DNA from 3 places in the Bacillus sp. F9_6S_D1_P_5 genome. Region 1 is predicted to be linked to each of the others. Evidence: riboswitches for the same ligand, from Rfam matches in the RefSeq annotation. Region 1 holds a riboswitch; each other region holds the start of a gene.
What was found. Region 1 has a riboswitch for S-adenosylmethionine ahead of ACUXEY_RS24120 (YezD family protein). Riboswitches for the same ligand answer to the same signal wherever they lie in the genome.

Region 1 (7,983 bases):
AATTTCTTCGTTTTTTGAATTAACATATACTGAAACGCTTCATTCTTTCCTAAATACGGACTTATTTTTATATCACCCAACTCATATCGGCCCACTTCTTTTTCAATATGTTTCATAAGTAAACCTGTAAATAACAAGTAAGGTAGCACAACGATGTTCTTTTCTTTTCGTTCTACAACTTCCTTTAACTTCTCCTCAAATTTCGGCTCAGCAGCCGCTAAATAACAAACCTCTACTTTTTTAATTCTCTCTTCTGTTTGAAATAAAGAGGCGATCCAGTTTATATCTCGTAATACGTCAGGATCACTGCTCCCTCTTGCAACGAGAAGTAGCGTCACTTCATTCTTATCTTCCTGTTCAATGCCACTTCCGCTATATACCGATTTAACAAGTGTTTCTGATACACCAAATGGGTTACCATAGGTCACTTTAACATCCGAAAATTGATTATTTAACTTCTCCAATTCAAACGGGATATCTTTTTTCACATGACCTGCCGCTAATAAAAAAACTGGAATAACAATAATCTCTGTAGCACCACGCTTCACACATGTACGGAACCCTTCATCAATAGTCGGACTCGCTAACTCCAAAAAACAAACTTCTTGAATACTTGCCTCTACACGGTTCATGCATGACGTAATAAAAGCAACCGCTTCTTCTTTAGCTGCTTTCAAACGACTTCCATGACATATATATAAGATGGCTTTCATTTTATAACACTCCACTTACTTGATACGTACTTTCTGTCTGTTTCTCAAACCAATGGATTTTTTCTCTAAAACGGACCACTTCTCCAATTACAATCATGCTCGGATTTTGAATTTGTTCTTTTTTGGCAACATCTACAATTGTCCCTAACGTCCCAACAACTGTGCGCTGCATAGATGTCGTTCCTCGCTCAATAATAGCAGCAGGTGTACTTTTATCTTTTCCATGCTTCATCAGTTGTTCACATATGTAGGGTAAATTACTAACCCCCATATATACAGCTAAAGTCTCTACACCTTTCGCTAAATGTTCCCACTTCACTTCTTCTTCAGCATCTTCTTTCCTATGCCCTGTCACAATAGCAAAACTTGCACTTGCATCACGATGTGTCACCGGAATACCAGCATAAGCAGGAGCAGCTATTCCAGCTGAAATACCAGGAACAATTTCAAATGGTACCCCTTGCTTCGCTAACGCTTCAGCTTCTTCTCCCCCTCTACCAAATACAAATGGATCGCCGCCCTTAAGCCTCGTTACAACTTTTCCTTTTTTCGCATACTTAATAAGAAACGTGTTAATTGTCTCTTGCTTCATCGTGTGATAATTTGGTAGTTTTCCGCAATAAATTAAATCCGCTTCAGGCTTTGCATAGGAAAGTAACTCTTTATTTACGAGACGGTCGTACAAAATAACATCTGCCTCTTTAATACATTTCAACCCTTTCACAGTAATTAAATCTGGATCACCAGGACCCGCACCAACGATATAAACCTTCCCCATCATCTCTCCTCATTTCTACTATTAAAGTGAAACTTCCATCCTTATATACGAATGGAAGTTTGCATTATTTCGTATTACTTGTTCCTTACTCATGAATAACAAAAGCCGCCCCTTTTCGAATCTTCTTTTTTTCAAATAGGGAAATCTCCTTTACTTCTGGCAACGGTAAAAAATGCTTTTCAAGCTCCATCTCCGCGAGCTTAAATGCCTGTTCTTCACTTTGAGCAACGACAACAATCGGAACAATACTATTTATTAACACAGCTTCAAATCGATATAAATCCATATTGTCCCTCCTAAGACGCTATTAATTCTTCTAGTACGTTATTTAACGCTATTTGTAATGTATCTACACCGATACGACCGACAAAATCATAAAACGTTTCAGCTGGTAATTTATTCTCTTTGAAATAACTTATAAATGAAGCAAGTACAGCAGGTAGATCCTCGCCATCTATTTTCCCTTTTAACTTTTGATTATAAGCACCACCATCTAATAACGTTCCACCTACATATATTTCAAATGCTTCAACAATTCCTTTTTCCTTCGTTTTCATTTTCACACCTTGTAATCCAATGTCAGCAATTTGACGTTGACCACATGAATTCGGGCACCCTACCATATGAATACGAACCGGAACATCAAGTGCAATTTGTGTATCTAAGTATTCGGCAATTTTCCGCAATCTTTCTTTCGTTTCTACTAAAGCAAGGTTGCAATATTCAATACCAGTACAAGAAACCGCATGACCAATAAATGATTTCGGACTTGCTGATATTGCTTCAAACAATGGCTCATTTAGTAAACCCGTCACATTTTCTGGCGGAACATTCGGAATAATAAAGTTTTGCGAATTACATGTACGAATCTGTCCATTTCCATACTGCTTAGCAATTCTTGCAATCTCAAACATTTCTTCTGCATGTAGACGTCCTACCGGCACATTAAAACCTACATATTTTAGTCCATCTTGTTTTTGATCTTGAACCCCATAAAAGTATCCAGCATTCCATCCTTTGACAGCACTTTCTCCTTTACTTTGCAATGGTCCCGTATACTCTATTAGTTTCTCTTTAAATTTCTCTGCTCCCCAGTCTGCAACAAGAAATTTCAAACGAGCTAAATGACGTTTTTCGCGATATCCAAAATCACGGAATATCGTAGCAATCGCAATCGATACCACCTTTACTTCTTCCGGTAAAACGAATACATCTAATTCATCAGCTAAATATGGACGAGCTGATAATCCACCGCCTACTTTTATATGAAAACCAACTTTTTTCTCACCATCTATTTCTTTCGTTGCAGGTGTAAATGCAACACAGTTAATCTCTGCGTTTGCTGAATTATAAATGTTAGAACTAATAGACATTTTAAATTTACGTGGTAAGTTAGAAAACTCTTCATTATGTTGGAAATAGTCATATACCTCTTTCACAATACCAGTTGTATCAAACAGTTCATTTGCATCAATGCCAGCAAGCGGATTTCCTGTAATATTACGCGTTATATCACCACACGCTCCAGCTGAAGATAACCCAACTCTTGCTAACCTTTTAAAAATATCTGGAATTTGATGAATTTCTAACCAATGAAACTGAATCGCCTGTCTTGTCGTAATATCTATTACGTCACGCCCATAATCCTCAGCGATAGAAGCAAGCACTTCTGCCTGTGCATTCGTAATAATCCCTGAAGGAATATTTACACGCATCATAAAATATCCAGCTTCTTTCGGTCTTTGTAAATACAACCCTGCCCATTTGAATGCATCCCACTCTTCTTTCGGAATCGATTCGAAGCCATTCTCCGCATAATAAGGAATATCATTAAAGATTTGCAATCCATCTTTTTTCAATTTATTTTTCTCAGTTTGATTTAATTTTTCATTGTTAGCCCATACTTTTTCATAACTCATTTTTTAATCCCCCTATATAAAGTGAAACTTTAATCAGTGGGGGGTGTTTATCCCCCACTGATTATTAACCTTAACCAATCGGGCATTTACGGGCAGTTTATCTCCCACCTAACTTCTTTTCCCTAGACAAATTTTGAGTTGGGAGTTTTACTGCCTGTTAATGCGGGATAAAACTACGCTCTTGTAAGTACTTCACAATTTGTTCTGCACATTCTTCAATAGAATACTTGTGCGTTTCTACAATTAATTCCGCTTGCTCTGGTTCCTCATACGGTGAATCGATACCTGTAAACTCTTTAATATCACCTTTTCTTGCTTTTTTATAAAGCCCTTTCGGATCACGCTTTTCGCACTCTTCAATTGGACACTTTACAAACACTTCTATAAACTCATCTGCAGCTAATAGATCTCTAACTTGTTTTCTGTCTATTCGAAACGGTGAAATAAATGCCGTAAGAACAACAGTACCTTGATCTACAAATAGCTTCGCCACTTCGCCAATCCTTCTTATATTCTCCATACGATCACTTTCAGAAAAACCTAAGTCTTTAGTTAAACCGTGGCGTATATTATCTCCATCTAGTACATAGTTTCCAATATTCTTTTCAAATAGTTTACGAGCAACCGCGTTCGCCACTGTAGATTTACCTGAAGCTGATAATCCAGTAAACCAAACTACAAAACTATGATGCCTATTTTTTATTCTTCTCTCATCTTTTGAAACAGATGCTGTATGCCAAGTAATATTTGTGTCCATCTCATTCTCTCCCTATTCTGTTACTACTTCTTTTTTCAAACCCTTAATTAGTACTTCCACTACTTCTTTACGACTAAATGTACTTGGCGGAACCTCACCGTTTCTTAATAATTCTCTTACTTTCGTACCTGATAAAATGACATGATCTTCTTTTCCGTGCGGGCATGTTTTCGTCGAAGCCATCGCTTCACATTTCGCGCAGTAAAAACTATGTTCAAAAAATAGCGGTGTAATCCCTAACTCTTCCACTGTAAAGTTTGTAAAAATTTCTTGCGCTTCATAAGTACCGTAATAGTCTCCTACCCCTGCATGATCGCGCCCTACTATAAAGTGTGTACATCCAAAATTCTTTCTAACTAGCGCATGAAATATCGCTTCCCTCGGTCCTGCGTAACGCATTGCTGCAGGAAATACACTTAAAAAGACACGATCTTTCGGATAATAATTTTGAAGTAATACTTCATAACTTTCCATCCTTACATCAGCAGGAATATCATCCGACTTCGTTTCTCCAACGAGCGGATTCAAAAAGAGGCCGTCTACAATTTCAAGAGCAGATTTTTGAATATATTCATGGGCACGATGTACCGGATTTCTCGTTTGGAATCCGACTACTGTTTTCCAACCACGTTTTTTAAATTCTTCTCTCGTTTCAATTGGATCTAAATGATAAGAAGGAAACGGATTATTTTCAAAACGTTTCGTAAGAATAATAGCTCCTCCGACGTAAACATTCGGTCGTTCGTATAATTTTTTCACTCCAGGATGAGCCTCATCCGTCGTTTTATACACTAGTAACGCTTCTTTTTCCTTGTCAGGCACAAAAATATCTTCTATTTGAATGACGCCATATACATTTCCAGCGTTAACAAGTTTTACTTCCTCTCCAGCTTTCAGACTCTCTGCTACTTCTTCTGTTACTGGTAACGTAATCGGTATACTCCAAACACTCCCGTTAACTAAACGAAGCGTTTCTACAACCGAGTCATAATCTTTCTTTCCTAAAAAACCAGTAAGCGGGCTATATCCCCCTGTCGCTAATAGCTCTAAATCACTTAACGCAATGTTGTCTAGCGCAATTTCTTTTTCAATTTGTGATACGTCATATGTCTCATCTATAAGATTTACTAATTCGTTTCTTGTACTCATTTTCTATATCCTCTCTTAGCTTTATTTTCAAATTCATCTTATTGGTAATGTAGACCGCATTCAGTTTTCACTTTCCCGGCCCATCTACCATCTCTCGAATCGCCACCCTCACCTACAGGTAACGTACACTTCTCACACCCAATACTTGGATATCCAACATCATGCAGCGGGTTATACGGCAAACTATGTTTGTATACATATCGCCATACCTCTTTCCACGTCCAATGAATGAGCGGACAAACTTTAATAGATTGAAAGCGATGATCTTGATTTATAAACTTTGTATGCTTACGTGTTTCTGATTGTTCCCTCCTTAAGCCCGATATCCACGCTTTTTCTGCTGCTAATGATTTTTCTAACGGTAAAATTTTTCTAATTTTACAACAGAGATTCGGATTACTTTCCCATAATTTCTCACCATGCAACTTCGCTTGTTCATCAAGTGTAAGTTCCGGCTGTTGTTCTATAATATTTAATGAAGGAAATCGTCTCCGCACTTTTTGAATTAATTCATACGTTTCTTGAAAATGAACATTTGTATCTAAAAATACAACTTTAGCAGATGGATTTACTTGGTTTATAAGATGCAGTAGTACCATCCCTTCCACTCCGAAGCTACATGCGTATACAATTTCACTTTTGTATTCTTTATAAGCCCAACTTAATACAGATAGCGCGCCTTTCGTTTCATCTTCTTCTGAAAATGAAATGTTATTTTCTTCCCACGTTTCATACGTCAACATGTTCTTTCCCCCTGTAAAAGCAAAAAGACGGTTTTAACCTAATGATATAGGTTAAAACCGCCTCTAGTTTTTCTAGTCAGCGCTTTTTACTTTAAACGTACTTTTTCACTTTTCTCTAATTGAATGACTTTCCCATCTTGCACAACAATTGTAATTGAACCATATTTCATATCAGCAAGCATCGCTTGAATTCTCTCAGATACTTCCTCAAAATGTTCCCGTACGCTCACGCGAACAGCCCCCCTTTTTATTCATAAAAAAAATCTTTCCCATTTCGAAAAGACTGTTCGGTAATATATTTTACCTTATCTTTCAAAATGGATTCCATTTTGCTGGAGTTAGCACCTTGCTTTCTATAAGCAGGTTGCCGAGCTTCGTCGGGCCAGTTCCCTCCGCTTCTCTTGATAAGCTTTGTATTTGTATTTTATCACAATTCAGATTTTTTTCAATCCTAGTTTTCCGATATATTTTAATTATTTTATTTTACAAAAAAGGAATTGCCCATCCGAACAACTCCTTTTCCCCTATTTAAACCAGTTCTTTAATACGTATGCGATCGTTCCCAATGATATTTTCATATGTTTCGCGCTCTACAACAATTTGTGATGTGCCGCCTTTCGCGAAGACGACAGCTGGTCTACGAATCCTGTTATAATTATTCGCCATCGAGTACCCGTATGCCCCTGTACAAGAAATTGCTAATAAATCAGCAGTAGCAACTTTCGGTAAAGTGATATCCCAAATTAACATATCTCCACTCTCACAACATTTTCCTGCAATCGAAACAACTTCCTCGTTCTCATCGTTCCCTCGATTCGCTAACATCGCTTCATAACGAGCGTTATATAAAGCAGGTCTTAAATTATCAGTCATCCCACCATCCACTGATACATACTTCCGAATACCAGGAATGTCTTTCACAGATCCGACTGTATAAAGTGTCGTTCCAGCATCTCCTACAATGCTACGACCTGGTTCAACCCATATTTCTGGCAATGGATAATTACATACTGTAAATTGTTCTCTCACTGCACTTGTTACAGCTCGCACATATGTCTCAAGAGTTAATGGTGTATCTGACTCTGTGTAACGTATTCCAAATCCCCCGCCTACATTTAACACTTTTACTACATAGTTTGTTTGCTCTCTCACTTCTTCTAAAAATTGGCGAAGAACTTCAATTGCTCGAACAAAACCAGCTGTTTCAAATATTTGCGACCCAATATGTGAATGGATCCCTAGCACGTTATAATTTGATTTTTGTAAAGCAAGTTCAATTGCTTGCATCGCTTGACCATTTGACACGCCAAATCCAAATTTCGAATCATCTTGACCTGTTGTAATATATTCATGTGTGTGCGCCTCTACTCCAGGCGTTACACGAATTAATATGTTCACAAATTTCCCATGTTGCACTGCTAAATCATGCAAAATCTCTAATTCTAAGAAATTATCTACGACAAAACAACCAATATTCGCCTGAAGAGCCATCACAATTTCTTCATCTGTTTTATTATTGCCATGAAAATGAATACGCGATGCCGGAAATCCTGCTTGAAGCGCAGTATATAATTCCCCTCCAGAAACAACATCTAATGACATATTCTCTTCACGAGCCACTCGGCACATCTCCATGCACAAGAACGCCTTGCTTGCATATGCTACTTGGTAAGTGAAACCACTTTCTTTAAAAGCACGATGAAACGCGCGGCACTTTCCTCGAATAGACTCTTCATCGTATACATAAAGTGGTGTTCCATATTGTTTTGCTAGCTGCGTCGTATCGCACCCTCCAATTTCTAAGTGTCCTTGCCCATTGATTCGGCTTGTGCCGTGTAAATACATTTGAATTCCTCCCTTATTTCCTCTAAAACTCATAACCCCAATCTTCTATTCATTGCAGCACGCTTTTAGATAGACAAAA
Region 2 (8,160 bases), on a different contig from region 1:
GAATTGAGTAAATTGATATCCGTCTAATGTAATGTTAACAGCGCCTAATTCTTGGCTGTTATTAATGCTTGATTTCTCTTTTAACATTTTTTTATCGCCCATGTTATTAGCTGTAGCTTTATCTTGGTAGAAAGTGTTATTTGTTGCAACCTTTTCAGCACCTTGTTTGTTTAAACTTAATGAAAAGCTTCCAGGACTTCCGATTGGAGCATCGAATTTTCCTTTATTCGCTTGTGCAGTTGGGACTGTGACTGAGACTGTTGAGAGACTTGAAATTTTCGCTAAATCATCTTTTCCGAATGGATAAGCGATATAACCAGAAATAGTTTCTCCTGCTTTTACTAAGTAATCATTCGTTGGAGCTAGCTTAGTTGGGAGCTGGTCTTCTTTTGGAATTAAGTCTTTATAGTTACTATATGTTTTCTGCGCACCAGTAAATGACATGTCCAATGCTGGCATATAATAAATATCTTTAGCTGAACTATTTTTTACGCTGTAGTTCACAAGAATAACTCCGCCCTCTGTTTGACGATTAAACGGAATATCGAAGTTTGTATGGAATCCATTTAATTCAACTACTGTATAACTGTTCATTGATACTGAAACATCCTCAGCTTTATAAACTTGTGGTTCCTTATTTTCAAAAAGGACTTTTGTTTTACCACCTGTTTCTTTTTCCATATAGGAAATCAGCTTAGAGTAATCGCTTGAGCTAGTAGCTGTATTTTCAGGCTTTTTCTCTTCAATTTTTTTATCTTCGGATTTTTTTTCTTCCGGTTTATTTTCTTTCTTTGTATCCGTTTTTTCTGCTTTGCTTTCTTTTGTTGTATTTTCTTTTTGTTCTTTATTTGTCGTATCGCTTTGACCACAGCCGGTTATTACAAACGCTGCTACGATTACTGTAGAAAATAAAGAAAGTAATTTTTTTGACATGTTTCTTCCCCCTATTTGTGTAAAACTAGACTCTCACATTAGCCCCACATTTTATTATAAAAAATAGAGCCAGTATTTACCAGTGTTTTTCGAATTATTTTAATTATTTAGTTATTGTAATATATTAAAATTAGTAGAAGGTCGGCATGGAATATTGACTTTTATTTTTTTATCATTTGAAATATTTCATCATATTGGTATGATAGAAATAGAGATATATGGAAAGGGGACAAGGACTTAATATGTGGATGAGCTTGTAATGATTAGAAACTAGATAGATAAATTTTTCTCTCATAAGTGAGGGTTTATTTAGTTATCTGTAAATCATTCAAGGACTGCATATTTGGCTTGTACATCCCTTTTGTAAGGATAATGTATAGGGAAATTCATATCTCTTATATAAAGTATGCGTCCTTTAAATTGGAGGAGTATATGATGAATCACTTGAAAAATAAAATAGCAGTTGTGACAGGGGTAAGTCGTCTAGATGGTATAGGTGCAGCGATTTGTAAAGAATTAGCTGAAGCAGGATACGATATATTTTTTACGTATTGGACAGCGTACGATAAAGAGATGCCTTGGGGCGTTGAGCAAAGTGAACAAATACAATTAAAAGAAGAGTTACTAAAAAACGGTGTTAAAGTATCAAGTATGGAGTTAGATTTAACTCAGAATGATGCGCCGAAAGAGCTTATAAATAAAGTTACTGAACAACTGGGCTACCCTCATATATTAATTAATAATGCAGCATATTCTACGAATAATGACTTCTCTAATTTGACTGCTGAAGAATTAGATAAGCACTACATGGTAAATATTCGCGCGACTACATTGTTAAGTAGTCAATTTGCCCGAGGGTTTGATAAGAAATCTGGTGGTAGAATTGTGAACATGACGTCGGGACAATTTCAAGGACCTATGGCAGGAGAACTAGCGTATGCAACAACGAAGGGAGCAATTGACGCCCTTACGAGTACGTTGTCAGCTGAGGTAGCTCACCTAGGAATAACAGTGAATGCAATTAATCCAGGCCCAACTAGTACAGGGTGGATGACTGAGGAGATAAAGCAAGGATTAAAGCCGATGTTTCCTTTTGGTAGAATTGGTGAGCCGAAGGATGCAGCAAGACTCATTAAGTTTTTAGTAAGTGAAGAAGCAGAATGGATTACGGGACAAGTTATTCATTCTGAAGGTGGGTTTAAAAGATAAAAAGAAGGTATCTCACTAGGGTGAGATACCTTCTTTTTTAATCCTTTTTCAATCTTCGTGCAACACCGTTACCTAAAGACTGTAACCCTTGAACGAGGATAATTAAAATAAAGACGGTTGCATACATTACTTCCGGTTCGTATCGTAAATGCCCAAATCGATATGCTAAATCACCAAGACCGCCAGCACCTACAAGTCCAGCCATTGCTGTTGCGCCAATTAAGCCGATTGTTGCGATTGTTAACCCAAGTACAAGGGAGGGACGAGCTTCTTTCACCATAACGTGCCAAATGATTTTTATAGTAGAAATGCCCATCGCTTGATAAGCTTCAATAACACCACGATCCACTTCTAATAAAGCCGTTTCCATTAACCTTGCAATATAAGGGGCCGTGAATACGACAAGTGGTACGATGACACCTTGCACACCAATCGATGTTCCCATTAGAAACTTTGTAAAAGGTAAAATAAAGAATAGTAGAATGATAAACGGAAGAGAGCGAATGATATTAATAATTGTATCCAGAATTGGATAAATGATTTTATTTTCGTGCTGCCCACCAGGTCTCATTAAAACAAGTGTGACGCCAAGTGGTAGTGCAATAAGGATAGAGATGAATAGTGAAATAGATGTCATTTGAAATGTTTGAATGGTTGCTTCCCATATGACTTTACCCCATTCATCCAAAAAGGACTTGTTTCCCATAATCTGTTCTACCTCCTTCTACGATGATCCCTTGCTCTTGTAAAAATGATAAAGCACGGTCTACTTCAGTTTTTTCACCTTGCATATGAATGATCAGTTTCCCATATGCTTCATGTTTTAACTGTGTAATATTACCGGATAAAATATTCGGATACACTTGAAAACGTTTTGTAGCGATAGCTAACGCTGGTTCGCCAGGAGAAGTTCCTATAAATGAAAGTGTTACGATTTCTCCGGTTCTTTGTAGCTCTTTCTGTACGTCTTCAGGAATCTTCGCTGCAAATGCACTATTTACGAATTTTTTCGTTGTTGCATGTTGTGGGTTTGTGAATATATCCTTCACAGTCCCGCTTTCAACTACTGCTCCATGTTCCATGACAGCAACTCGGTCACATATACGCTGGATGACATTCATTTCATGTGTAATTAATAAAATTGTGATCCCAATTTCTTCATTAATCTTTAATAATAGATCAAGAATAGATTCCGTTGTTTCTGGGTCTAAAGCGCTCGTTGCTTCGTCGCTTAATAACACTTCTGGTTCATGGGATAGTGCACGTGCAATGGCAACACGTTGTTTCTGACCACCAGAAAGTTCACTCGGATAGGCATCTTTTCGGTTGAAAAGGTCGACAATGCGTAAATATTTTTCTACTCTTTTTTCGATCTCCGTTTTTGGAATGCCAGCAAGGCGTAACGGTAATGCAATATTTTCATAAACGGTAACAGTTTTAAGTAAATTGAATCCTTGAAAAATCATCCCGATTTTTTGTCGCGCTTTTGCAAGTTCCTTTGCTGATAAAGTTGTTAAGTCTTGATCGTTGACAATGATATTTCCTGTCGTTGGTTTTTCTAATAAATTTACACATCGAATTAATGTACTTTTACCAGCGCCGCTATATCCAATGATTCCAAATACTTCGCCCCTTTTTACTTGGAGGGAAGTAGGTTTAAGAGCTTCCACATTCCCCTTTTTTGTTGTAAATACTTTGGATACATTTTTTAATTCAATCATTATCGTCAGCTCCTACCAAGACGGTAAAACAGAACCATCAAATTTTTTCTCGATAAATTCTTTTACTTCTTTAGATTGATAAGCTTTCTTTAATTTATTTACAACGGCATCATCTTTATTTTCAGTACGAACAACGACCCAGTTCACATATGGTGAATCTTTTCCTTCACGGAAGATAGAATCTTTCGCAGGGCTTAATTTTGCACCTAATGCAAAGTTTGTATTAATTGCAGCTGCTTTCACTTCACTTAGTTGTGTCGGTAATTGAGATGCCTCTAATTCAACAATCTTTAAATTTTTCGGATTTTCAATTACATCTTTCGCAGTCGCTTTTTCTGTAGCCTTTGGATCCACTTTTAAAACACCTGCTTTTTCAAATAGCTTTAAAGCTCGAAGTTCATTCGTTGGATCATTTGGCACAGCAATCGCATCGCCCTCTTTTAAGTCTTTTACATCTTTTAAGCTTTTAGAATATACGCCCATAGGGAATGTTACTGTTGAAAATACTTCAGTTAATTTCATATTGCGTTCAGCTTTAAATACGTCTAAATATGATTTCGTTTGATAGCTATTTACATCGAGGCTTTTTTCATCTAAAGATACGTTTGGTGCTACATAATCATTAAATACTTTTACATCAATTTCGAGTCCGTCTTTCGCTGCCACTTCTTTCACCTTTTCAAAAATTTGTTCATGCGGTCCACCCGTTACGCCGACAGTAATCTTTTTCTCATCTAACGTTTTTACCTCTTTATCGGAATTAGCACCACATGCACCTAACAATAATACCGCTCCACTTACAATGCTCAATAATACTTTTTTCATCTATAGTTCCCCCTTCATATACGTTCCAAAATAAAAAGCACCTCTCAAAAATAAGAGAGGTGCCGAATAGACAAAATAGGATCCTCTCTTATCTTCCAAAACGAAAACTCGTTTTGCAGGAATTAGCACCTTAGCTTATACGTCATAAGCTCGGTTGCCGGGCATCATCGGGCCAGTCCCTCCGCCACTCTTGATAAGAGTATGTGTATGTAGTTTTTTAATATGGTACTAATAGTAAATCTTACAAAAAGAATTGTCAATGTTATTTTCTGAATATATTTTATTTTAAGGTAATCGAAACGTTACCTTTTTTATGTCCCTTTTCCACATACATATGCGCTTCAGAAATTTCTTCTAATCGGTAAGTTCTATCAATAACAGGTTTTAAATGTTCTGTTTCAGTTAGTTCTTTTAGTAGAATCATATCCTCTTTACTTACCTTTGCCATCATTCCATTAACAGATACATATTTTCCATTGGGTGTTAATGTATTTGTACAAAGGGATTTTTTATACTTCCCAACTGCATCAAATATAATATCGTAGCGCTCGCGCCTCTTAGTAAAATCTTCTTTCGTATAATCAATTACTTTATCAGCTCCTAAAGATTGAACGAGTTCAAAATTTGAATTACTACAAACAGCCGTAACGGTCGCACCGAAATATTTAGCAAGTTGTACAGCAGCTGTTCCTACCGATCCTGAGGCACCATATATGAGCACTTGTTGCCCTTTTTTTATAAGGCCCTTTCTCAGGAAATGCAATGCTGAAGTTCCACCAAAAGGAATAACTGCCGCTTCTTCATACGTCACATTGGTAGGTTTTAATGTTATTAATCCACTTTCATGTACGCATGTGTACTCGGCGTAACCGCCGAGGTTTAGTTCTGTTAATGCAAAAATAGGATCACCTTTTTTAAATTGAGTTACATCTGTTCCAATTTCCTCAATTTCTCCAGCTAATTCTACACCAAGTATAGGGTTTCTCGGTTTTCTGAAACCTAATATGATCCGCATAGGAATCCAAAATAAGAGGGGACTATTAAAACCGCGTATTCTACAATCTCCAGTCGATACACTTGTTGCGTGAATTTTAACTAATACTTCGTTCTTTTTAGGCGTAGGTTTCTCTATATTTTGAAGCTGAAGAACGTTAGGTGGTCCATACTTTGTGCAAATAATTGCTTTCATAATGACCTCCTGAAATGAGTTGTTGTTATTTATATCATATTTAAAATCTTCATTAAACATGTCGCTATATAGAGAATATAGATTAAAAATTATATAGATTTCATAGGAAAAGAGGTGATATTATTTTTGGAAAGGGGGCGACATTATGAAAAAAATTATTTTTGTTTCAAGTTTAGTACTTGCAATCAGTCTAGGGGCAGGGTGTAGTAATGAGAAAACAGCAAAGATGGATGAACCGAAAAAAGAATCAGTTCAAAAAGAAAAGGAATTAGCAGCGAAGGATGTTTTCAAGAAAACGAACGAAGCTTTTAAAAATGAAGAGCATGTAACGATGACATATGGTGTAGGGGTAAAAGCTGAGGGAACAGAGATGGATATATTAAAGGCTAAGATGCAATTAGAGCCAAAGACAAAGAATTCTCGTTCTGAAATGAATATTTCCGGTACAGATGTTGTAGTGTATACTGTGGATGGTAAAGTTGCTGGTGAGGTGAAAAATCCTAATACAGGAGAAGTTATAACCGTACCAGAGGAGCAATTAAACGCTGGTGGAATGAAAGCGACTCAAGATATTATAGATAAATTAGAAGTACCGGAAGTAGTTTTAGATAAAATGAAGATGGAGAAAAGCGGAGATAAATATAAACTGAAATTTACATTAAAAGGGAAAGAAACAGAAAGTATGTTAACTAGCATGGATGAAACGCAGAAGAAAATGTTACAAGCACAAAATGCGAAAATAGAAGAAGTGGATGCAGAATATATCATTACAAAAGATTTTAAATATGAATCAGCAAAGATAGACATGATTATGAGTAGTAATGGCAAGGATAAAGCACACATTATTACGAACGCAAAGTATACGTCGTACGAAAAGTTTGACCCAATACAATTGCCAGCAGCAAAGTAACAGTTTTGATGAGGGGACCTAAAATAAGGTGCCCTCTTTTTTGTATACTTTCTTCATAGGAAAATAGGTACAATATGAAGAGGAAAAGATGTAGAAGAGGAGAGTGTCATTTGAAAAAAAGAAAGATAGCGGTGGTTATGATGGCTTATACAGTGTTGCTTGCGACATCTGTAAATACATATAAAGAGCAATTAAATCATCCGATTATGAGCGATGTAGGAAAGTTACTCCCGACGAAAATAAAACGTGTTGAAAGTGCTGAAGATGAAATTTCATTAAAACAGGTTGTGCAAGATGCAAATGTTTCTGGGGAGAAAATTTCTATCGCAGGTATGCAACATAGCCAAGGCGGACAGACGTATTATCCGAACGGTACGATGCTTGATATGAAAGGATATAATGAAATATTAGAGTTTAATCCGGAGAAGAAGAGGATTAGGGTACAAAGCGGTGTCACATGGAATGACATTCAAAAGAAAATCAATCCGTATGGTCTTGCGGTTCAAGTAATGCAGTCGCAAAATATTTTTACTGTTGGTGGTTCATTAAGTGTAAATGTACATGGACGTGACATTCGTCATGAAGCATTAATTGATACAGTAGAGTCATTTAGATTGTTAACGGCAGATGGTACGGTGCGTAATGTAAGTAGAGAAGAGAATGCTGATTTGTTTCCGTATGTAATTGGGGGATACGGATTGTTTGGCGTGATTTTAGATGTGACGCTAAAGTTAACAAACGATGAATTGTATGAAACGCATACGAAGGTACTAGATTATAAGGAATACTCTTCATATTTTAAGAATAAAGTGCGGAGGGATGAGGATATACGTATGCATTTAGCACGTATTTCTGTTGCCCCACATTCATTTTTAAAAGAAATGTATGTGACAGATTATGTATTAGCAAAAGATCAGCAGAAGTTGAGAGAGTACAGTAAATTAAAAGAAGAAAATATTATAGCTGCGCCAAAGTTTTTACTCGGTTTATCACGCTATAGTGATTGGGGAAAAGGTACATTTTGGGATATACAAAGAAGTTATTTTGAACGTACAAATGGTAAGTACGAAACGCGAAATAATGTAATGAGATCGGATAGTGCCTTTATGGAATATGATAACCCAAATTTAACCGAGGTTTTACAGGAGTATTTCGTACCGATAGACAGTTTTGCAGTATATATAGATGACTTGCGAAATGTTTTGAGTGAAGAGGAATTAAATCTTCTTAACATTACCATTCGTTATGTAGAAAAGAATGAAAATGCGGTACTATCTTATGCGAAAGATGATATGTTTGCACTGGTTCTTTTAATTAATCAAGGACGCTCAGAGGATGAAATAAAGAAAACAAAAGTGGTCATTCAGAAGATG
Region 3 (8,160 bases), on a different contig from region 1:
GATGGTGGAAAGGCACGTGGTTTAGTCGTGCAAGGAGTAAATAATCGTCTTGATATAGATGAATTTGAAACAGGATTAATGCGTATTGCGAAGGAATCTTTTAGTACGAAAGATCATTTCTTTAAAGGTGGAAGTACTCTAGATACTCAAAATGTGCAGATGCTTGTTAAAAGAAAGCGTACAGATGCTGAGCAAAAGGAACTAGAGGACAAATTAAAAAAAGATGCCGTTAAATTCCCAAACATTGGGTTAAACCCAGCGTTAGGTGGAGGATCTGAATCATTAGAGGCAAAAAATAAAAAAAATCCAATATATATTTCCAATATTTTAGAGCATGATTATTATGTGAAAAAAGGCGAAACAGATGAACTCCAAGGCATTGTAGTTGGTTTAGCAATGAATTCGGTTCATTATTACGAGGAAGAGCATGGTTATCCGCGTGAGGCTAAAATTGAGCAAGAAAAAATGTTAGCTGAAGGGAAAAAAATGGCGCAAGAAGTCTTGAAATTTATGCATCAAAAAGAGCCTACAACAAAAAACCTTCCGATAACATTTGCAATTTATCGTCAGGCTCCAAAGGCTTCACTCGTGCCAGGTAACTTTGTTTCTTATGCGAATGTTGAAAAAGGCAGTGAAACCGTTGAAGATTGGAAACAAATTAATGAGAAATATTATTTATTCCCATCTGAACAAGCGAAAACAGATAATAAACGTGAAGATCTGGCGAGAGTATCAAACTTTAAAGCAAAACTAAGCGATTATTTCCAAGGCGACTATACAGCTGTTATCGGTACTGGTATGTATAGAGACGATGAATTAAGGGAAGTAAAGCTTGATATTCCTGTCCAGTTTAATGGGAAAGCAGAAATAATTGGTTTTACACAATATGTAGCCGGACTTGTTATGGAATACTTCCCGAATTATATGAAAGTACAAGTAACGATTAAATCTGTAGAACGTCCAGAAGCGATTATTATACGTGAAGCGAAGCAAGATGAACCGTTTGTGAAAATTTTAGATTAAATAGAAGGGCCGTTCCTTTGTGGAACGGCTTTTTTTCTCGAAGAATTTTGTTATAATTTAAAATGTTATAAATAATGGGGGTAAGGGGTAAAGCACATGGACGAATTAAGTTTTCAAGTCATTATTTTATTAATTGCATTCGGCTTTTTAGCAGCTTTTATTGATTCAGTTGTTGGCGGTGGAGGATTAATCTCGCTTCCGGCACTTATGTTTGTTGGTTTACCACCAGCTTCGGCAATTGCAACGAATAAATTAGCTGCAACGATGGGGACGTTTACGAGTGCGATTTATTTCATTCGATCGGGGAAGGTCGATTTTAAAATTGTAGGAAAGTTAATCCCGTTAACTATTATAGGGGCCGTCGCAGGTGCTTTAGTAGTAAAGTTTATTCCACCGGATATTTTACGGCCGTTAGTGCTTGTAATGTTGGTGTTTATTGCCATTTATATTATCGCGAAAAAGGATTGGGGAAGTGTATCTACCTATAAGAAGATGACGAAAAGAAAAACATTAATATTTTTCTTCGTTATCTTAATGATAGGGTTTTACGATGGTTTTTTTGGCCCAGGGACAGGATCCTTTTTAATTTTTGCATTTTTATTAATTGGTTTGGATTTTATTCAAGCGGCAGCATCTGGAAAACTTTTGAACTTTGTTAGTAATATTGTATCTTTAATTACTTTTTTATTTTTGGATGTAATTCATTTTGAATACGGTATTATTATGGGATTATCGATGATTTTGGGCGCTTATTTTGGATCGAAGTTTGCAGTTCAAAAAGGTGTTGGATATGTAAGGACTTTATTTTTATTAGTAACTATTTTATTAATTGGAAAAAACATTTTGGAATATACTCATATTTTGTAGAGTTATACGTTTGTATAAATCTATTTTTTTATTATATTTTAAAAATTAATTAATTTTTAAAATATAAGTCTAGGAATATTTGAATAAATCTAAATTATCGTGTAGAATAATGTTGTAAAATGTAAACGTTTTTCTAAGGGGAGGCTAAAAGGATGGTAGTAGCATACAAACATGAGCCATTTACAGATTTTTCAGTGGAGGCTAACAAATTAGCGTTTGAAGAAGGTTTAAAGAAAGTAGAATCTTATCTTGGACAAGACTATCCATTAATTATTGGGGGAGAAAAAATCACTACAGAAGACAAAATTGTTTCTGTAAACCCTGCAAATAAAGAGGAACTTGTTGGTCGCGTTTCAAAAGCAAGCCGTGAGTTAGCTGAAAAAGCAATGCAAGTAGCGGATGAAACATTCCAAACTTGGAGAAAATCAAAGCCAGAAATGCGTGCAGACATTTTATTCCGCGCTGCAGCAATCGTTCGTCGCAGAAAACATGAATTCTCTGCTATTCTTGTAAAAGAAGCAGGTAAACCATGGAATGAGGCAGATGCTGATACAGCAGAAGCAATCGACTTTATGGAATATTATGGTCGTCAAATGTTAAAATTAAAAGACGGAATTCCAGTAGAAAGCCGTCCAATTGAATATAATCGTTTCTCTTACATTCCATTAGGAGTAGGTGTTATCATTTCTCCTTGGAATTTCCCATTCGCAATTATGGCAGGTATGACAACAGCTGCTTTAGTTTCTGGTAACACAGTATTACTAAAACCAGCTAGTACAACTCCTGTAGTAGCAGCGAAATTCATGGAAGTATTAGAAGAAGCTGGTTTACCAGCTGGCGTAGTAAACTTCGTTCCAGGTAATGGTTCTGAAGTTGGTGACTACTTAGTAGATCACCCTCGTACACGTTTCGTGAGCTTCACTGGATCTCGTGATGTAGGTATCCGTATTTATGAGCGTGCAGCGAAAGTAAACCCAGGCCAAATTTGGTTAAAACGCGTTATCGCTGAAATGGGTGGTAAAGATACAATCGTTGTTGATAAAGAAGCAGATCTTGAATTAGCAGCTAAATCTATCGTTGCATCAGCATTCGGATTCTCAGGACAAAAATGTTCTGCATGTTCTCGTGCAGTAATCCATGAAGATGTATACGATCACGTATTAAATCGTGCTGTTGAATTAACGAAAGAATTAACAGTTGCTAACCCAGCTGTATTAGGTACAAATATGGGTCCTGTTAATGATCAAGCTGCATTCGATAAAGTAATGAGCTATGTTGCAATTGGTAAAGAAGAAGGTAGAATCTTAGCAGGTGGCGAAGGAGACGATTCTAAAGGCTGGTTCATCCAACCAACAATCGTTGCTGACGTTGCAGAAGATGCTCGCTTAATGAAAGAAGAAATCTTCGGACCAGTAGTAGCATTCTGTAAAGCAAAAGACTTTGACCATGCACTTGCAATTGCAAACAATACAGAATACGGTTTAACAGGTGCTGTTGTTACTAACAACCGTGACCACATTGAAAAAGCACGTGAAGACTTCCACGTAGGTAACTTATACTTCAACCGTGGATGTACTGGTGCAATCGTAGGTTACCAACCATTCGGTGGCTTTAACATGTCTGGTACAGACTCTAAAGCTGGTGGCCCTGACTACTTAGCGCTTCACATGCAAGCAAAAACTACTTCTGAAACTTTATAAGAAATAGTAGAAGAGATCTTCGCAGTATGCGAAGGTCTCTTTTTTTTGAAAAACTTTTCATATGTGATTAAGATAGATATAAGTAGAAAAACTAATAAGGTTTACTTCAGTAAATAAGATATATTATATTTGTTGAATAGATTCTCTTTAAGGACAAGAAAAGTAGGTGAACAAAGTGGGAAAATATCAATTAGATTACAAGAGTCAGGTAGCTGTGGCAAAGTTTCATGAAAAACAGACGCCTGCCAAATTTGATAAAAAGCAGCAAATTGAAAATTTGCGTGCGGAGTATTTGAAAAAGAAGCAAAAACAAACAGATAAATAATAGGAGAGACTAGTTAATTTGAATTCAAAACACTTACCATATATTACCATTTGGTAAGTGTAACTAGCTAAACCCTATTCATATCGGGATAAACATGTAAATAGAAACAAAGCAACGAAAAAAGTTGACTTATTAGTCGCATTTTTTAGTATTCATTTTAAGGATTTCCTGTATAATACAATTTGAAAGAAAATCTATGGTTTGACAAGAAACACTCCTTTCGGTTTTGCTCACTGAAGGGAGTGTTTTTTTGTAGCTACAAACTCCGCTGTACTCATTACATTTGCATATACGCCATTTAAACTAGCCAAAATTGTGTTATGAATATAAACGGCTGGTATAGTAGCATTCTTAAAAGAAAGATCTTTTGTAGCACAAGCATCATGTATAACGGTACATTGAAGACCGAAATCAAAAGCAGCTCTTACGGTAGCATCGATACACATATGAGTCATCATCCCGCATACGACGACGTGCTCAATAGCTAAACGTTGTAATTGTTCTAGAAGATCGGTTTCGCGAAAACTATTTGGATAATGTTTGAGTATAACGGTTTCTTCTCTAAGTGGACGTACGCTTTCATGAATATGTACACCTTCTGTATTGGGTAGGAAAAAAGTAGCTTCATTTTTTATTGCTACATGTTGGATATGAAAAATAGGTTCGTTTTTCGATCTAAAGAGTTGTAGTAGCTGACCAGCATAGTCACTTGCCTCTACTGGATTACGCAATTCCATCTTTCCATGCGGAAAATAATCATTTTGAATATCAACGAGTAAAAGAGCTGTTTTCATATATTTATCTTCCTCCAATTTCATATTCAAATAATGGTATTCAATTTATAGAGAGGATTCTCCTTTTAAAAAAATATGAAGGAGAAGAATTTTACATAACTTTAAAAACCAATATTATATTGTAATCTTTTATTTGAAAATTTTAATAGAGAAATAATTAATATTTTTCTGAAAAATGTATTGACTCTTATTATTCTGAGTTCTATAATGAGAATTAATTAAACGACAATTAAATCGATACATTCTTATCCAGAGAGGTGGAGGGACTGGCCCTACGATACCTCAGCAACGGGTTTTTTAATACCGTGCTAACTCCAGCAAGCTTTATAAAAGGCTTGGAAGATGAGAAGATGTGACCGAGTACATATAAGTGCTCTCCTTCTTATCTTTATGTTTGATAAGAGGGAGAGCACTTTTTATTTTACCTCGAAAGCTCTACTTCAAGTTTTTACAGCATATAGGAGGGAAGAAAATGATTTCTTTTAACAACGTAAGTAAAGTATATGAATCAGGTGGGCAATCTGTTCATGCGGTGGAAGACGTAACATTATCAGTTGAGAAGGGCGAAATTTTCGGTATTATCGGTTTTAGTGGCGCTGGAAAGAGTACGTTGTTACGCCTAGTAAATATGTTAGAGAGACCGACGGCAGGAACGATTTCAATAGATGATAAAGATATTACATCACTATCGACGAAAGAATTACGGAAGCTAAGAAAAAGAATCGGGATGATTTTTCAAAGTTTTAATTTATTTAATTCAAGAACAGTGTCTGGAAATATTGCGTACCCATTAAAGTTAGCGAAAGTACCAAAGAATGAGATAAAAGAAAGAGTAAATGAGCTGCTGAAGTTTGTCGGGTTAGAAGATAAAGCAGACTATTATCCAGAGCAACTATCAGGTGGCCAAAAACAACGTGTTGGCATTGCTAGAGCACTTGCAACATCACCGGATATTCTTATATGTGATGAGGCAACGTCAGCTTTAGATCCAGAAACAACGACAGAAATTTTGAACTTATTAAAGAAAGTAAATCGAGAATATAATGTAACAATTCTTCTTATTACACATGAAATGCATGTTGTGAAAGAAATATGTCATCGTGTAGCTGTAATGGAGAAAGGGAAAGTTATTGAAGAAGGAAAACTGTTTGACGTTTTCACACAACCGAAAACAAAGACGACTCAAAACTTTGTGCGTTCTATTATTAATGATCATTTACCAGAAAGTGTTCTAGGGAAAATTCAAAATGGCGGACAGATTTATCGCTTAACATTTACTGGTGAAGAGACAGGGCAGCCAGTACTATCATATATCGCGAAAAACTATAACGTCGATGTAAACGTGCTTTACGGAAATATTATTGAACTTCAAAATGTGCTATTTGGAAATCTACTTGTAGAGCTACAAGGTGAGCAGAAAGAAATTCAAAAAGCATTACAACATCTAAGACTGCAAGTGCAGTTGAAGGAGGTAGAAGCTCATGCGAGTTGATTGGAGTATATTTTGGCCTCGCATAGTAGATGCGACGGGGGATACCCTCTTAATGGTAATCGTAACCCTTATATTCGCTACAATTCTTGGTATACCTCTAGGTTTACTATTATATGTAACGAGAAAAGGAAACTTTTTGGAAAATAAATGGGTCTTTTCTATTCTTAATATCATTATTAATACAATTCGTCCGGTTCCATTCATTATCTTCTTAGTAGCTTTAAGCCCACTAACAAGAAGTGTTATCGGAACGACGATTGGAACAGTAGCAGCAATCTTCCCAATGACGTTAGTTGCATCAATCGGCATTGCTAGAATGGTTGAAACAAATCTTGTTTCTGTTCCAAAGGGAGTCATTGAAGCAGCTCAAGCAATGGGGGCTTCGCCAATTAGAATTGTTTTTGAAATTCTTGTGCCAGAAGCGTTAGCGCCATTGATCTTAGGGGTTACATTTATGACAGTTGGTTTAATTGAATTTTCTGCAGTTGCTGGGCTTGTCGGTGGTGGCGGTCTTGGTGATTTAGCGATGACATATGGTTATCAACGTTTTGATACATCAGTTATGTTCGTAACGGTCGTTTTACTTATCATTCTTGTACAGGTAGCTCAAAATTTAGGAAACTACTTTGCGAAAGTCTTTTTACGCAGATCATAAAAAGGAAGAGGGGAAAAGAAAATGAAGAAAATTTTAGCATTTGCATTATCAGCGATTGTAGGAGTTTCAGCGTTAAGTGGCTGTTCAAGTGGAGACACAGGGGCAGGAGCTAAAGAAAAAGTAGTTCGCGTTGGTGTAACTGGAACGGATGGAGACGCTTGGGAAATTTTGAAGAGGAAAGCTGAAAAAGAAGGAATTAAAATTAAACTGGTTGAGTTCTCTGATTACACAACGCCAAATAAGGCGCTAGCTGATGGAGATATTGAACTAAACTCATTCCAGCATATTGCTTTCTTAGAGCAGTTTAAAAAAGAGCATAAGTTAGATATTACAGCTGTTGGTACAACGCAAATTGCACCAATGGGCTTATACTCTGAAAAATATAAGAAGGCAAATGAAATTCCAGATGGTTCAGAAATTGCGATTCCAAATGATCCAACGAACCAAGCTCGTGCATTAAAACTTCTTGATGCAGCTGGATTATTAAAGCTTAAGAAAGACTTTGGCTTATTTGGGGATCCAAGCGGCATTGCTGAAAATCCGAAGAAGTTAAAAATTACACCGGTTATCGCACAGCAAACACCTCGTGTATTAAAAGATGTTGCAGCTTCAGTTATTAATAACGGTGTTGCTGGTCAAGCTGGATTAGATCCAGCGAAGGATCCAATTTTCTTAGAAGATCCAAAGAATGAAAATGCGAAGCCATATATTAATATTTTCGCAGCTCGTACGAAAGATAAAGATGATCCAACACTGAAAAAAGTAATTGAACTATATCATTCAAAAGAAGTAACAGATGCAATTAAGAAAGAAACAAATGATGGTTCCATTTCAGTAGATCTTTCACTTGATGAGCTTGAAAAAATCGTAAAATAATTATCGGGTTTAACGACTAACCGTAGGAACCCCTCCGCTGTTAGTTCGTTCAACATATAATCTACTTAACAAACAATCCCTAATTCTGTACCTTCCAATTCTGTATAACGTAGAATCCAATGTTTGTTAAGTAGAGTAATGGACCAGGAGTTTTCCTGGTCTTTTTTTTATGAATGAAAGTAGCTAGCGAATAGTAAGGTAATCCAAATTATAACAGGGTAAGAAAATAAGCTGAAAATGAGTGTAATTACGAATTTCTTTTGATAAATTAAGTGTTTTTGGGATGAAAAAAAGAAAATCGAAAAGGTGAAAATGAAAGCTGCCGATATTACGCCAGGGTTATAGGAACGGTAAATGAAAAACAAAATAATATGTTGAATGGAGTTGAAGAATATAGCCCCTTGTATAAAAATAATCCAGTATATAGA

Region 2: linked by a shared signal. The riboswitch ahead of ACUXEY_RS23440 (MetQ/NlpA family ABC transporter substrate-binding protein) and the one ahead of ACUXEY_RS24120 (YezD family protein) in region 1 are both predicted to bind S-adenosylmethionine.
Region 3: linked by a shared signal. The riboswitch ahead of ACUXEY_RS15665 (methionine ABC transporter ATP-binding protein) and the one ahead of ACUXEY_RS24120 (YezD family protein) in region 1 are both predicted to bind S-adenosylmethionine.

Annotation. Positions count from the first base shown of each region.
Region 1 covers NZ_JBTREW010000026.1:3,898-11,880, reverse strand. Annotated here, with positions in the region: gene ACUXEY_RS24155 (sirohydrochlorin chelatase) at 1-713, opposite strand, end outside; gene cobA (uroporphyrinogen-III C-methyltransferase) at 715-1,491, opposite strand; gene ACUXEY_RS24145 (DUF3906 family protein) at 1,577-1,777, opposite strand; gene ACUXEY_RS24140 (nitrite/sulfite reductase) at 1,788-3,410, opposite strand; gene cysC (adenylyl-sulfate kinase) at 3,568-4,167, opposite strand; gene sat (sulfate adenylyltransferase) at 4,180-5,316, opposite strand; gene ACUXEY_RS24125 (phosphoadenylyl-sulfate reductase) at 5,355-6,059, opposite strand; gene ACUXEY_RS24120 (YezD family protein) at 6,146-6,289, opposite strand; SAM riboswitch class I at 6,362-6,470, opposite strand; gene lysA (diaminopimelate decarboxylase) at 6,588-7,904, opposite strand.
Region 2 covers NZ_JBTREW010000024.1:48,729-56,888, reverse strand. Annotated here, with positions in the region: gene ACUXEY_RS23460 (DUF5068 domain-containing protein) at 1-933, opposite strand, end outside; gene ACUXEY_RS23455 (SDR family oxidoreductase) at 1,366-2,142, shown strand; gene ACUXEY_RS23450 (methionine ABC transporter permease) at 2,180-2,848, opposite strand; gene ACUXEY_RS23445 (methionine ABC transporter ATP-binding protein) at 2,823-3,863, opposite strand; gene ACUXEY_RS23440 (MetQ/NlpA family ABC transporter substrate-binding protein) at 3,876-4,688, opposite strand; SAM riboswitch class I at 4,774-4,888, opposite strand; gene ACUXEY_RS23435 (NAD(P)-dependent alcohol dehydrogenase) at 4,969-5,877, opposite strand; gene ACUXEY_RS23430 (DUF6612 family protein) at 6,023-6,787, shown strand; gene ACUXEY_RS23425 (FAD-binding protein) at 6,898-8,160, shown strand, end outside.
Region 3 covers NZ_JBTREW010000011.1:177,777-185,936, reverse strand. Annotated here, with positions in the region: gene ACUXEY_RS15690 (CamS family sex pheromone protein) at 1-1,023, shown strand, start outside; gene ACUXEY_RS15685 (TSUP family transporter) at 1,120-1,890, shown strand; gene pruA (L-glutamate gamma-semialdehyde dehydrogenase) at 2,043-3,590, shown strand; gene ACUXEY_RS15675 (hypothetical protein) at 3,766-3,915, shown strand; gene ACUXEY_RS15670 (cysteine hydrolase family protein) at 4,146-4,709, opposite strand; SAM riboswitch class I at 4,952-5,058, shown strand; gene ACUXEY_RS15665 (methionine ABC transporter ATP-binding protein) at 5,182-6,201, shown strand; gene ACUXEY_RS15660 (methionine ABC transporter permease) at 6,191-6,856, shown strand; gene ACUXEY_RS15655 (MetQ/NlpA family ABC transporter substrate-binding protein) at 6,878-7,732, shown strand; gene ACUXEY_RS15650 (HXXEE domain-containing protein) at 7,900-8,160, opposite strand, start outside.